Regions from separate parts of the Mesorhizobium sp. WSM4989 genome, predicted to be linked through region 1. Evidence: predicted binding sites of a transcription regulator. Region 1 holds the regulator's gene; each other region holds the start of a gene.
What was found. The regulator PhoB, encoded in region 1, activates phosphate uptake and scavenging genes when phosphate is short. The targets are predictions, from matches to a motif close to TGTCATNNANCTGTCAT.

Region 1 (4,491 bases):
CACTCATAATCACCCTGACGGTTCTCGGGCTGAGCATCTTCGCCCGCAGCCTTACCGGACGCAGAGAGGACAGATGAAACCGATGTTGTCCACCGACCTGAACGTAGCCGAGACGACCGCCGAGAAGGCCAAGATCGAAGTCAAGAACCTCAACTTCTACTATGGCCAGTCGAAGGCGCTGAAGGACATCAACCTGTCGCTGCCCGAGCGCAGCGTCACCGCCTTCATCGGACCTTCGGGCTGCGGAAAGTCGACGCTGCTGCGCGTGCTCAACCGCATCTACGAGCTCTACCCGAAGCAGAGCGCCGAAGGCCAGGTGCTGCTCGACGGCAAGAACATCCTCGACCGCTCGCAGGACCTCAACCTGCTCAGGACCAAGATCGGCATGGTGTTCCAGAAGCCGACGCCGTTCCCGATGTCGATCTACGAGAACATCGCCTTCGGCGTTAGGCTGTATGAGAAGATCAGCAAGGCCGAGATGGACAATCGCGTCGAGCAGGCGCTGAAGCGCGCCGCGCTGTGGAACGAGGTCAAGGACAAGCTCAACGCCAGCGGCCAGAGCCTTTCGGGCGGCCAGCAGCAGCGGCTCTGCATCGCCCGCACCGTGGCGGTGAAGCCGGAGGTCATCCTGCTCGACGAGCCGGCATCGGCGCTCGATCCCCTGTCGACCGCCAAGATCGAGGAGCTGATCGACGAGCTGCAGGCCGACTACACGATCGTGATCGTCACCCACAACATGCAGCAGGCGGCGCGCGTCTCGCGGCAAACGGCGTTCATGTATCTCGGCGAGCTGATCGAATTCGACCGGACCGAAAAGATTTTCACCTCGCCCCGCGAGAAGCGCACGCAGGACTACATCACCGGCCGCTTCGGCTGAGTTCATACGAGGACATAACCATGGCCCATACGGTCGCTTCCTTCGACGAGGATCTGAGGCAGATCAGCCAGCTCATCCGCGACATGGGCGATCTTGCCGGCTCGATGGTCGGCGCGTCGACCAAGGCTCTGCTGAATTCCGACAACGCGCTGGCGCAGCGCGTGGTCTCCGACGATGCCATCATGGACGCGCGCCAACGCGAGCTCGACGATCGCGCCATCACGCTGATTGCCAAACGCCAGCCGATGGCCGACGACCTGCGCAGCGTCGTTGGCGCCATCCGCATGGCCGGCGATCTCGAGCGCATCGGCGACCTTGCCAAGAACATCGCTAAGCGCGTCGGCTCGGTCGGCATCAGCGCCGCGCCGCGCGACCTTTCGCACTCCATCGATTCGATGGCGCAGCTGGTGCTGATCCAAGTGCAGGGCGTGATCGAGGAATACACCGCCGGCGACGCCACGGCGCTCGCCAAGCTCCGCAACGACGACGAGCGCATCGACGTCAAATACACCTCCGTCTTCCGCGAGCTCCTGACCTACATGATGGAGGATCCGCGCAACATCACGGCTTGCACGCATCTGTTGTTCTGCGCCAAGAATCTGGAGCGCATAGGCGACCACGTCACCAACATCGCCGAGAACGCCTACTATGTGCTGACCGGCACGCAATTGCCGGCGAATCGTCCTAAGCAGGACGAGACGGCGATGTCGGCGCCGGCGGCCTGACAGCGAAGGTGCCTGCTAAATGATCGCGCCACGCATCATGGTGGTGGAGGACGAGGAGCCGCTGGGGGTGCTGCTCCGCTACAACCTCGAATCCGAGGGCTATCAGGTCGAGGTGGTGACGCGCGGCGACGAGGCCGAGATCCGCCTGCAGGAGAATGTACCCGACCTTCTGGTGCTCGACTGGATGGTGCCGGCGGTGTCCGGCATCGAGCTTTGCCGGCGCCTCAGGATGCGGCCCGAGACCGAACGCCTGCCGATCATCATGCTGACCGCGCGCGGCGAGGAAAGCGACAGGGTGCGCGGCCTCTCGACCGGCGCCGACGACTATCTGGTCAAGCCGTTCTCGACGCCGGAATTCATGGCCAGGGTCAAGGCGCTGCTGCGCCGCGCCAAGCCGGAGGTGCTGTCCAGCGTGCTCAAGGTCGGCGACATCGTGCTCGATCGCGAATCGCATCGCGTCTACCGCAAGAAGAGCGAGATCCGGCTCGGCCCGACCGAGTTCAGGCTGCTGGAATTCATGATGCGGCATCCCGGCCGGGTGTTCTCGCGCAGCCAGCTGCTCGACAATGTATGGGGCGAGACGATCTATATCGACGAGCGCACCGTGGACGTGCATGTCGGACGCCTGCGCAAGGCGGTCAACAACGGCCGGATGCCGGACGTCATACGTACCATCCGTGGGGCGGGCTACGCGATCAGGGAAGATTAGATCCAGGGCACCGAAGGTCTGACGGGTTCTATCTGCGCTGGCGGGTTATCGAGACGCTGGTGCTTCGCCGTCCACGGGCGGAGCACGAAGCGTCGCGACGCGGCGCAGACCCGACGATCCACGCGACTTCCACGCGCCGCGGCGGTGCAGAAATTCTGCTCCGCTCATCCGACGATTGAGGTAATGGCATGGATTCCAGGGTCTCCGCGACGGAGCTTCGCTCCTGCTCCGCCCTGGAATGACGAAGCTGCGGGGCCTTCGCTAATCTCCGGCGTCTGCAGGACGCACAGAAGCCAACGATCGCTATCGAAGCTGCTCAGGCCACGTTCTTGCCCGCTCTTGCCTGCACGCCCGGGGCGAAAATCTCCTGGTCGACGAAGGTCAGCGCGCGCACGGCGCAGCCTTCGCGGATCAGCGGCAATTCGTTCGGCTCGGTATCGAAGGAGATCGAGTTTGAATGCTGGCCTCCGGCGGTCTGGCCGATCGCCTCGCGCAGCGCCGGCTCGATCAGGTCAAAGGCGGCGGCGCTGACGCCGACCATGGCGACCGGCGCCGGGTCGATCAGCGCGAACAGGCTGCCAAGGCCGAAGCCCAGCGCCTCCCCGGCCCGGCGATAGGCCTCGCGCTCCGGGCCATCCGTCTCGCGCGCCTTGGCGGCGAGCGCCCGCATGTCGGCGTCGCCGACATCGACCGGCTCGGCGTCCTCGCTCATCTTCATGGCGCTGCGCCAGATGGCGTAGTTGCCGGCATAGGCCTCGACGCAGCCGCGGCGTCCGCAACGGCAGAGCGCGCCGCCCGGACGATGGATCATGTGGCCGAACTCGCCGCCGGAAGAATGCGTGCCGGTGAACAGCTCGCCCTTCAGCACCAGGCCCATGCCGATGCCGTGCGAGAGCAGGATGGCGATGAAATTGTCGCGATAGCGGTCGGGATCGCGCCACTGCAGCGCCACCGCCATCATGTTGCAGTCGTTTTCCATGGTGGCCGGAATGCCGAATTCCTTTTCCAGGATGTCGGCGAAGGGAATGTCGGTCAGCGGCGTGATCGGCGACCATAGCATGGCGCGGGCATGGGAATCGGTGATGCCCTGGATGCCCATGGCGATGCGGGCGACGCTGCCGACGTCGAGGTCCGGATCGTCCAGCCGGCGCCGCACGATCGCCAAGCATTCGCCGATCAGCTCGTTGCGCGGCATGGTGAGCGTATCGAGGCGGCGCTGCTCCTCGGCGATGACCTGACCCGCATAATCAATAACGGCGACCGAGAGGAAATTGAGCGACAGCACCACCGTCACCACCGCCGCCGCCTCCGGCTTGAGCGCGAGGCCCACCTGTGGCCGGCCGCGCTTCAGAGACGCGGTCTCGCTCGGCTTGCTCTCGGCCAGGATGCCTTCCTGGATCAGGTCGGAAGAGATCGCCGAAATGGTCGAATGGCTGAGCCCGGTGGTCGCGGCGATTTCCGTGCGCGACGGTTGGCCGGCCCGGCGCACGGCCGAGAGCACCATGGCGCGGTTGCGCCGGCGCAGATCGTCGTGGCGGATTCCGACCGACATTTTTTCTCCTCCCAGTCAGCGCGGCCTCTCGATCATGCACAGGACTCGGCGACGCGCCAGATCGGTTCAGTCCCGCACGCCGGCACCCGAACCGTCCTGGTCTTACAAGTTTCGGTGGACCGGGCTGCGCCTCCTCCCGAACTGTTCCGCGATAGTGGCAGAAGCGGTCGGCACTGTCATTATTTATTGCGGGTCTCGAAAAAAGTACGTGACCACCTCAAAAACCGTCAGAATTGCAGTTGACAGCGCTTTAGCGTTGGATCAGTATTTTTTCGAGGCTCGAAAAAAAGCCTCATCGCCTTCGGGCCAGTCTGGGTCGCGCCGCGAGGGGCGCAGGGAGGATATCATGAAGAGATTCGCAGCCGCCATTCTGGCGGGCGTCGCCATGTCGTTGACGTTGGCGTCGGTCGCGCAGGCGAAGGACAAGGTGATCGGCGTTTCGTGGTCCAATTTCCAGGAAGAGCGCTGGAAGACCGACGAAGCGGCGATGAAGAAGGCGATCGAGGCCGCCGGCGACAAATATATATCCGCCGACGCACAGTCCAATCCAGGCAAGCAGCTGACCGACGTCGAAAGCCTGATCTCGCAGGGCGCGAATGCGTTGATAATCCTGGCGCAGGACGCCTCC
Region 2 (4,491 bases), on a different contig from region 1:
GCGCGTCCCAGCAGATGGCGAAGGCGCCGTCCGCTTCCGCCTCGGCGAAGGCGGCGTCGGCCAGCGTATCGTGGTCCTCACTGGCGGAGTCGCTCGGACGGGTGATGACGCGGCGGACGAACTCCAGCCGCGTCTCGCCGGCAAAATGCGCCTTGGCGTAGCCGATCACCGTGTCCTTGCCGGCGCCGCTCGGCCCGACCACCGCGACGAACACGCCGTTGCGGATCGGAGGCGTTTCGGTGAGTTCGCGTTCGATCAGCGCAGAAACCATCATGCGACGCACCTGCCCTGACGCCAGACGTTGCGCACGACCGGCACATGCTGGTCGACGCGCACGCGCACGAGGTCGGCGCGCCGGCCGGGCTCGATGACACCGCGATCGCTAAGGCCGACCGCTTCCGCCGGGTTCTTCGAGACCATGGCGACCGCCTGCGGCAGCGAAATGCCTTCCACGACATCGCCGAGGAAGAAGGCGGACTGAATCAGGCTGAAGGGGATATAGTCCGACGACAGGATGTCGAGCAAACCGTCGCCGGCAAGCGAGCGCGCCGACACATTGCCCGAATGCGAGGAGCCGCGCATGACGTTGGGCGCGCCCATCAGCACGCCGAGCCCTGCCGCCTTCGAGGCTCTCGCTGCTTCCTCGGTGGTCGGGAATTCGGCAACGCGCACACCCTGCTCCACCGCCTCGTCGACATGGCCGGCTGTCGCATCGTCGTGGCTGGCAAGCACGATGCCGCGCTCGCGGCAGGCGGCGGAAATGAAGACGCGGTTCGGCCCGGAATTCTTGGCCGATTCGGCCATACGCTTCGCGCAGAATTTCTCGAAGTCGCGGTCGGTCAGCTTCAGTTTGCGCTGGTAGTAATAGGCGTAGGTCTCGAGATCGACGAACTGGCGCTGGCCCGGCGCGTGGTCCATCAGCGAGGCGAGCTTCACCCTGTCGTCGGTCTCGAAATTGGCGAAGGCCTCGAGGCAGTCCGGCGCCGAGACCTCGCAGCGCAGATGGATGAAGTGGTCGGCCCTGAGCCGATCCTGGCGCACGCTGTCCTCGATCGCATCGGCGAGCTTGCGCACGTCGTCGGACTTCAGGTCGGCATCCTCGTCCATGCCGACGCGCAAGGCGTCGAGCACCGTGGTGATGCCGGCGGTCGCCACCTGCGCATCGTGGGCGAGCACGGCGGCGATCGGGTTCCAGCGCACTTTCGGACGCGGCGCGTAATGGCCTTCGAGGTGATCGGTGTGCAGTTCTACGAGACCTGGGATGATGTAGTCGCCGCCCATGTCCTCGCCGGTGCGGGCCGCACCCAGCTCGATCGCGGCGATCAGCCCATCGCGCAGCAGCAGCGAGCCCGCGACGATCTCGTCGGGCAGCACGATGCGGGCATTGTTCAAAACGGTCTCGGCGGTCATTTCAGCAGTCCTATCTCAGGCGGGCGGACATCAGGCGGTTTTTCTGGCCGGGCCGCGTCCAAGCACGTGGTGCGAGAGCACCATGAAGGGCGCGCCCGGTTCGGTTTCGACGAACAGCGTCAGCGCATCCACCGGCACCGGACGCTGCAGCACATCCGCGAACAGGCTGTCGATTGCAGCGCGAAGGCGCGGGCTTTCCTGTGGCCCGACCCGTCCGGAGAGCGTCATGTGGAAGCGGAACGTCTCGAAGACGTAGGGATAACCCCACTGGCAGAGGTTGCGGAACTCATCCGGCTTCAGCGAGTCTGGGCTGCGGCGCTCGATCTCGGCCTCGGTCAGCGGCGCACGGAAGCGGTCGAAAGCGCGCACGACCTCGCCGGCGAAACTGTTGAGCGGCTCGAAAGGACTTCCCGGCACGAGCGCGAAAAAGCCGTCGATCTGGCCGACGACCAGACGCGGGACGACGACTGGTGCCGTGGCCTCGGCGAAATCGTCGAGCGCCGCCCGCAGCGAGGCTTCCGTTTCGCTGGGCGCCAGCCGGAACGGCGCCTTCAGCGTCGCGTGGAACCCATAGCGCCGTGCCGAGGCGGTGTGGAAGGCAACTTCCGCCGCCGACAGGTCACCCACACCCTCGACCGGCCGCGTCGGCGCGCCGAACGGGTCGCGCCCCAGCCAGTTAGCGGCAATCCGCGCCAGCGGCTCATCCTGCCTCGGGGTAAAGTAAATGGCATAGCGCATCGAAAATCCTCGTCAGACCGCTGCCATAGGTGATTTCCATGACGGATTGACGAAGCTTTCATGGGTTTTCGAAGGCAACCCAGGCTCCGGCGGTCCTTAGCCGACGATTTTCCCGAACTGGACCAACAGGTTGAGGGCTATGAAAAATCTCACGCCTTCATCAGCCACTCATGCTCGGCGGCGTTGTGGAATTTCCATGTCCGCTTCGGGCCGGCCATGACATTGAGATAATAGAGATCATAGCCGTGGCAGGCCGCACACGGGTGGTAGCCCTTCGGCACCAGCACGACATCGCCGTCCTCGATCGCCATCGCCTCGTCCAGATCGCGCACGCCATTTCTGTCGGCGTCGGTGTAGACGCGCTGGAAGGCGAAACCCTGCGGCGGGTTGAGGCGGTGATAATAGGTCTCCTCGAGATAGGACTCGGCCGGCAGATTGTCCTGGTCGTGTTTGTGCGGCGGATAGCTGGAGGTATGGCCGCCGGGCGTGATGACCTCGACCACCAGCAGCGAGTCGGCCGGCTTGCCCTCGGGCAGGATGTTGGTGACGTAGCGGGTGTTGGTGCCCTTGCCGCGCACTTCCTGACCGAGATCGTCGGGCGCAATGACGCGGGCGGGCAGGCTGCCGCCAAGACCGGGCGCCGAGCAGACGGCAAGCTCCAGCTCGGTGTCGGCGGTCACTGCCCAGTCGGAGCCTTGCGGCACATAGACCGACCAGGGCTTGCCTTCGAAGGGCGACATGCGCTCGCCGAGCAGGCCGAGATCCTTGCCGCCGGCCGCAGCCTTGCCCTTGCCGGTGACGAACACCAGGCAGACCTCGCGCTCGCCCGTCTTGCCGGCGGCCGTCTCGCCCGGCCGCAACCGGTGGAGATCGAAACCCACGTAAGTCCAGCCCGCGCTTTGCGGGGTGACGTGGGCGACGTGGCCGTGGCCCTTGTCGGCCTTGACGAGCAGTTTCGACATTTTTGTCTCCTGGGTCATTCCTTCGGCTCGGCCGGAGGCTTGGGCTCCTCGGCCGGCTTGTAGAGGTAGAAGAACTGCCACACCGCGTAACCGGCGAAGCCGAGCGCGATTACCCCCCAGAACGGCGTGCCGGAGGCGAATTCGATCACCGACCAGATTAGGCAGACGGCGACGACGGCAATGCGCCGCCACAGCGGTCGGAAGAAGGGGTGTTCATAGTCTTTCATCGCGCCAATCCGGGACTTGTCCAAACGCATCAGATAGAGCGAGCGGCCGGACGATCCACCGCTTACGCCGGGAAGCCCTGCGTCTCGACCGTATAGCCGGCGGCCGTCATCACCCGCATCAGCTCCTTATGGCCGACCTCAGCCATCCTCAGCGGCGGGTTCTTTTTCGGATCCTGCTCGGCCTCGACCACGAACCAGCCTTCATAGCCGTAGTCGGCGAAGCGTTGGACGATCGCGCCGAAATCGAGCGAGCCGTCGCCGGGCACGGTGAAGGCGCCGAGCGCAACGGCATCGAGGAAGGACTGTTTCGTGCGGTCGAGCCCGTCGATCACGTTCATGCGCACGTCCTTCACATGGACGTGGTTGATGCGCTTGTGGTGGTTGCCGATGGCGCGCAACACATCGCCGCCGGCGAAGGCGAGGTGGCCGGCATCGAGCAGCAGCGGGATGCCCTCGCCGGAATGATGCATGAAGGAATCGAGTTCCGGCTCGGTCTCGATCACGGCCGCCATGTGATGATGGTAGGAAAGCGGCATACCCTGGTCGGCGCACCATTCGCCGAATTCGGTGACGCGGCGGGCATAGGCCTTCATCTCGTCGGCCGAAAGCTTTGGCTTGGTGGCAAGAGGCTTGGAGCGGTCGCCCTGGATGGAGCGGCCGACCTCGCCATAGACGATGCAGGGCGCGTTGACCGCCTTGAACAGGTCGATCATCGGCTGGATGCGATCCTTGTTGCTTGCCAGGTCGTCATCGACCAGCGTGCCGGAGAACCAGCCGCCGCAGAGCGTGACGTCGGCCTCTTTCAGGATCGGCAGCATCACCTTCGGGTCGTTGGGGAAGCGGCGGCCCATCTCCATGCCGGTGAAGCCGGCCGAGCGCGACTGGCGCAAACACTCCTCCAGCGACACATCATCGCTCAATTCCACGAGATCGTCGTTCCACCACGCGATGGGAGACATGCCCAGTTTGGCTTTCAAGTCGTCACTCCAGGTTTGGATCGTTCAACTTTCGCTCATCGGCGCTGCCCTCATCCGCCTGCCGGCACCTTCTCCCTGGAAATGAGGGGGAGAAGGGACAGGCTTCAGCGGTGGCGGCCCCCTGCTCCCCGTTCTTTACGGGGAGAGGGCAAGGGTGAGGGGCAGTGCCAGCTTCAA
Region 3 (4,491 bases), 120 kb from region 1:
GCTCGTCGGCATCCAGCGGGAAAAGAGCAATGCCGATGCTGGCCGACACCAGCTCGCCGCCGGGCGACAGTTGGCTCTCCTGGCGTAGCTTGGAAAGCACCGCCTCGGCGATGCGGCCTGCGGCCTGCGGGTCGGGAAGGTTCGGCGCGATGATGGCGAACTCGTCGCCGCCGAGGCGGGCGAGCATCTGCCCATGGCGGAGCACGCCCGAACCGCATTGCGCCACCCTCTGCAGCACTGCATCGCCGGCCGCATGACCGAAGAGGTCGTTGACCTCCTTGAAGCGGTCGAGATCGAGAAGCATCAGCGCGAGCTGCCCGTCCTTGCCGCTCGCCGTGGCGATCTCGGCCTCGAGCCGGCTGGTGAAGCTGCGGCGATTGGCAAGCCCGGTCAGCGGATCGAAATGCGCCAGGCGAAGGATCTCCTGCTCGGCCTTCTTGCGCTCGCGCATGTCGCGGACGGCGACGACGTCGTGAGGCTTGCCGCAATAGTCGATGCTGCGGGCGATCAGCTCGACCGGAATGCGGGTGCCGTCCTGGCTGCGCAGCTCGGCTTCCTGCGCCTGACCGCTGCCGCCGGCGATGGCTGAGGCAACGCGTTCGCCGAAGAGGTCGCTGAGCGTCATCACGTTCAGCGTGCCGGGCGCGATGCCGCTCAGCGCCGCGATGCTGTCGTTGGCGCTGACGATGCGGCTGCCGTCGCAAACGATCAGCCCCTCGACCGCCGCGTTGGCCAGGCCGTGCATGCGCTGCGCTTCCGCCTGATGCCGGCGGAACCGCAGGTCGATGCGGAGCGCCGCGGCCGAGAGCACCAGAATGACCAGGCTTGCCGCCGCAGCGGCAAAGGCTTGCGACATCGGCGCGATGGTGAATTTTGAGATCTCTATCGAGGAGTCCGGATAGATCGAGACCGCCGCCATGGCGATAAAATGCAGTGTGCAGATGGCCAGTGTGAGCAAGACGGCGGCAGCGATCGTCGTAAGCGTCGACGGGCGGCAAAGCACGACGAGCAGCGAAAGCGCGGCAAGCGTGACGCCCGCCGCCAGCGAAAGAGCGACGAGCAGCTCGTTCCAGACGATCCTGCCCTGGACCTCGAACGCCGCCATGCCGGTATAGTGCATCACGGCGATGCCGACGCCGAGCACGGCGCCGCCGACAAGATAGTGATCAATGCCGCCGCGGATGGTGGCGATCCACATTCCGGCCGCTGTCAGAACTACGGAGGCGGCCAGCGAAAGCGCGGAAAGCTCCGCGTTATAGGCGTTGGGTATTCCCGGCGTGAAGGCGATCATGGCGACGAAATGCGTCGCCCAGATACCGAATCCGGTCGCCGTGGCTGCAATCAACAGCCATGCGTAGCGATTTCGACTGGTCGATTGCTCGACATGGCGAAGAAGATTGACCGCCGAGAAAGAGGAAATTCCGCAGATGAGCGCCGCAAGTGCGACCAACCTCAGATCGTGCTCGTGCACGATGCAATTATAGACGGTCAACATTTGGCCCCACCTGATCTTCCCGCATCAATCAAGTTAAGATTGCTTAAGGCCCGACGGCTGAAGAATCGATTAGTGGACCTGCAACCGACGCGTGTGCCTCAGGTTGTAAAGGACGGATAAGGTTGGGCCGGCTGTCGCAATACGATGGTTGGAGTCGCTCAAATCCTAAGCCGGCAAGCAATCTGCCCGGCCGTGACCGATGCACGTTAATTTAGGATCAGATGATGTTCATCGACGCATAACAAAACCGTTGTCCGATTGTCATGCGCAACACATACTGGTTCTGCGGAAGCCCCCCTTTCGCCAATCACAACGGGAGATGAAAACATGAAGCTCTTCGGCTTCGCGGCAGGTGTTGCCGCTACCTTGACCCTGCTTTCCACCACGTCCGCTTTCGCTGTCACGCAGATCAGCTGGTGGCATGCGATGACGGGCGCCAATGCGGAAGTCGTCGACAAGATCTCGAAGGACTTCAACGCCAGCCAAAGCGACTACCAGATCGTTCCGGTCTTCAAGGGCACCTATCCCGAGACGCTGAATGCAGGCATCGCCGCGTTCCGCGCCGGCCAGGCGCCGGACATCATCCAGGTGTTCGATGTCGGCACCGGCGTCATGATGGCGGCCGAGAGCGCGATCAAACCCGTGGCCGAAGTTTTGACGGGCGCGGGGATGACGTTCGATAAGAGCCAGTATCTGCCCGGCATTGTCGGCTACTATTCGAAGCCGGACGGCACCATGTTGTCTTTCCCTTACAATTCCTCCTCGCCGATCCTCTACTACAACAAGGACATCTTTCAGAAGGCCGGCCTCGACGTGAACAACCCGCCTAAGACCTGGAACGAGGTCTGGGAAGCGGCGAAGAAGATCAAGGCGAGCGGCGCGGCCCCTTGCGGCTACACCTCGACCTGGCTGACCTGGATCCATCTGGAAAATTTTGCCGCCTGGAATAATGTTTCCTGGGCGACCCAGCAGAACGGACTGGCCGGCGGCGACGTCGAGCTCAAGATCAATGCGCCGATTTTCGTCAACCACTTTCAGGCGCTGGCTGACCTCGCCAAGGATGGCACTTTCAAATATGGCGGGCGAACCTCCGAAGCCAAGCAGATCTTCCTCGCCGGAGAATGCGGCATCTTTACCGAGTCGTCGGGCGGGCTCGGCGATATCGTCAAGTCGGGAATGAACTACGGCATCGGCCAACTGCCGTATGACAGCGATGCCAAGGGTGCGCCGCAGAACACGACCCCCGGCGGCGCAAGCCTCTGGGTTTTCAGCGGCAAATCCGATGCGGAGTACAAGGGCGTCGCGGCCTTCTTCGCCTATCTCTCCAAGACCGAGGTGCAGGAATATCTGCACCAGAAGTCGGGCTACTTGCCGGTGACGCTGGCAGCCTATGAGGCGACCAAGAAGTCCGGCTTCTACGATAAGAACCCGGGCCGCGAGACACCGATCCTGCAGATGACCGGCAAGGCGCCGACCGAAAATTCGAAGGGTGTGCGCCTGCCCAACCTGCCTCAGGTGCGCGATATCCAGAACGAGGAGTTCGAGAAGATGCTGGCCGGCCAGGAAACGGCCCAGCAGGCGCTCGACAATGCCGTCTCGCGCGGCAACGCGGCGATCAAGGACGCGTTGGGCAACTAAACCTGGCCGAGGATGAAACGTCGCCCGCGCGGATCGGCGCGGGCGATCCTTGCTTGACGAGGAAACCAAGCTGACCCCGCGCGTCGTTTTCCCCAACAAAGTCCTGCCTTACCTGCTTGTGGCGCCGCAACTCGCCATAACACTGGTTTTCTTCTATTGGCCGGCCGGGCAGGCGCTCTACCAGTCCATGCTCAGGCAGGACCCATTCGGGCTGAAGAGCAAGTTCGTCTGGTTAGCCAATTTCCGCAAAGTGCTTGCCGACCCGGCCTATCTCAACTCGATCAAGGTAACGGTGGTATTTTCGCTTGCCACCGCAATCGTGGCGATGGCAGTGGCGTTGCTGCTTGCCGTAATGGCGGAAAAAGTGGTGCGCGGGAAAGCGCTCTACCGCACACTGATGATCTGGCCCTATGCGGTGGCGCCGGCGATCGCCGGCATGTTGTGGCTGTTCCTGTTCAACCCTTCGATCGGCTCGCTATCCTACGTGCTGAGAAGTCTCGGCATAGCCTGGGACCCGTTGCTCAACGGCAGTCACGCCATGATCCTTTTGGTTTCCGCCGCAGCATGGAAGCAGATCAGCTACAATTTCCTGTTCTTCGTCGCCGGGCTGCAGGCGGTGCCGAAGACGCTGATCGAGGCGGCGGCGATCGACGGCGCTCGCGAGACCAAGCGTTTCTGGACCATCATCTTCCCGCTGCTCGCGCCGACGACCTTCTTCCTGCTGGTCGTCAACACTGTCTATGCCCTGTTCGACACGTTCGGCATCGTCCATGCCGTCACCGGCGGCGGACCGGGCAAGACCACCGAGACGTTGGTCTACAAGGTCTACAATGACGGCTTCGTCAACCTGATCCTCGGCGACTCGGCGGCGCAGTCGGTGATCCTGATGGTCATCGTCATCGCGCTCACCGCCATCCAGTTCCGCTATGTGGAACGCAAGGTCCACTACGGCTGAGGCAAGCGATGATCGGCCAGTCCCCGTTGCGTGTCCTGATCGCCCATGCCGCTCTCATTCTCGGCATTTTGATCGTTGCATTTCCCATCTACTACACATTCGTGGCCTCGACACAGACGCTGCAGACGATCCTCAAGCCGCCCCTGCCGCTGCTGCCCGGTGACCAGCTCTGGAACAATTACAGCGAGGCCCTGTTCGGCGGTGTCGGGCGCATCGGCGGCGTCAGCGTCGGCAGGCTGCTTCTCAACACGACGGTCATGGCGCTCGGCGTCGCGGTCGGAAAGATCTTCATCTCGATCCTGTCGGCTTATGCCATCGTGTTCTTTCGTTTCCCGCTGCGCATGACCTTCTTCTGGCTGATCTTCATCACTCTGATGCTGCCCGTCGAGGTCCGCATCCTGCC

Region 2: a site for PhoB is predicted at 2,187-2,203, ahead of P9217_RS10120 (DUF1045 domain-containing protein). Genes of this name have one in related genera too.
Region 3: a site for PhoB is predicted at 1,744-1,760, ahead of ugpB (sn-glycerol-3-phosphate ABC transporter substrate-binding protein UgpB). Genes of this name have one in related genera too.

The regions. Positions count from the first base shown of each region.
Region 1 is NZ_JARTVN010000003.1:182,080-186,570, reverse strand. It holds gene pstA (phosphate ABC transporter permease PstA) at 1-77, shown strand, start outside; gene pstB (phosphate ABC transporter ATP-binding protein PstB) at 74-877, shown strand; gene phoU (phosphate signaling complex protein PhoU) at 898-1,602, shown strand; gene phoB (phosphate regulon transcriptional regulator PhoB) at 1,622-2,311, shown strand; gene P9217_RS25685 (ROK family transcriptional regulator) at 2,628-3,863, opposite strand; gene xylF (D-xylose ABC transporter substrate-binding protein) at 4,210-4,491, shown strand, end outside.
Region 2 is NZ_JARTVN010000001.1:2,109,098-2,113,588, forward strand. It holds gene phnN (phosphonate metabolism protein/1,5-bisphosphokinase (PRPP-forming) PhnN) at 1-274, opposite strand, end outside; gene P9217_RS10115 (alpha-D-ribose 1-methylphosphonate 5-triphosphate diphosphatase) at 271-1,410, opposite strand; gene P9217_RS10120 (DUF1045 domain-containing protein) at 1,441-2,148, opposite strand; gene iolB (5-deoxy-glucuronate isomerase) at 2,298-3,110, opposite strand; gene P9217_RS10130 (hypothetical protein) at 3,125-3,337, opposite strand; gene iolE (myo-inosose-2 dehydratase) at 3,400-4,314, opposite strand; gene iolD (3D-(3,5/4)-trihydroxycyclohexane-1,2-dione acylhydrolase (decyclizing)) at 4,488-4,491, opposite strand, start outside.
Region 3 is NZ_JARTVN010000003.1:58,984-63,474, reverse strand. It holds gene P9217_RS25090 (EAL domain-containing protein) at 1-1,495, opposite strand, end outside; gene ugpB (sn-glycerol-3-phosphate ABC transporter substrate-binding protein UgpB) at 1,823-3,133, shown strand; gene ugpA (sn-glycerol-3-phosphate ABC transporter permease UgpA) at 3,204-4,088, shown strand; gene ugpE (sn-glycerol-3-phosphate ABC transporter permease UgpE) at 4,097-4,491, shown strand, end outside.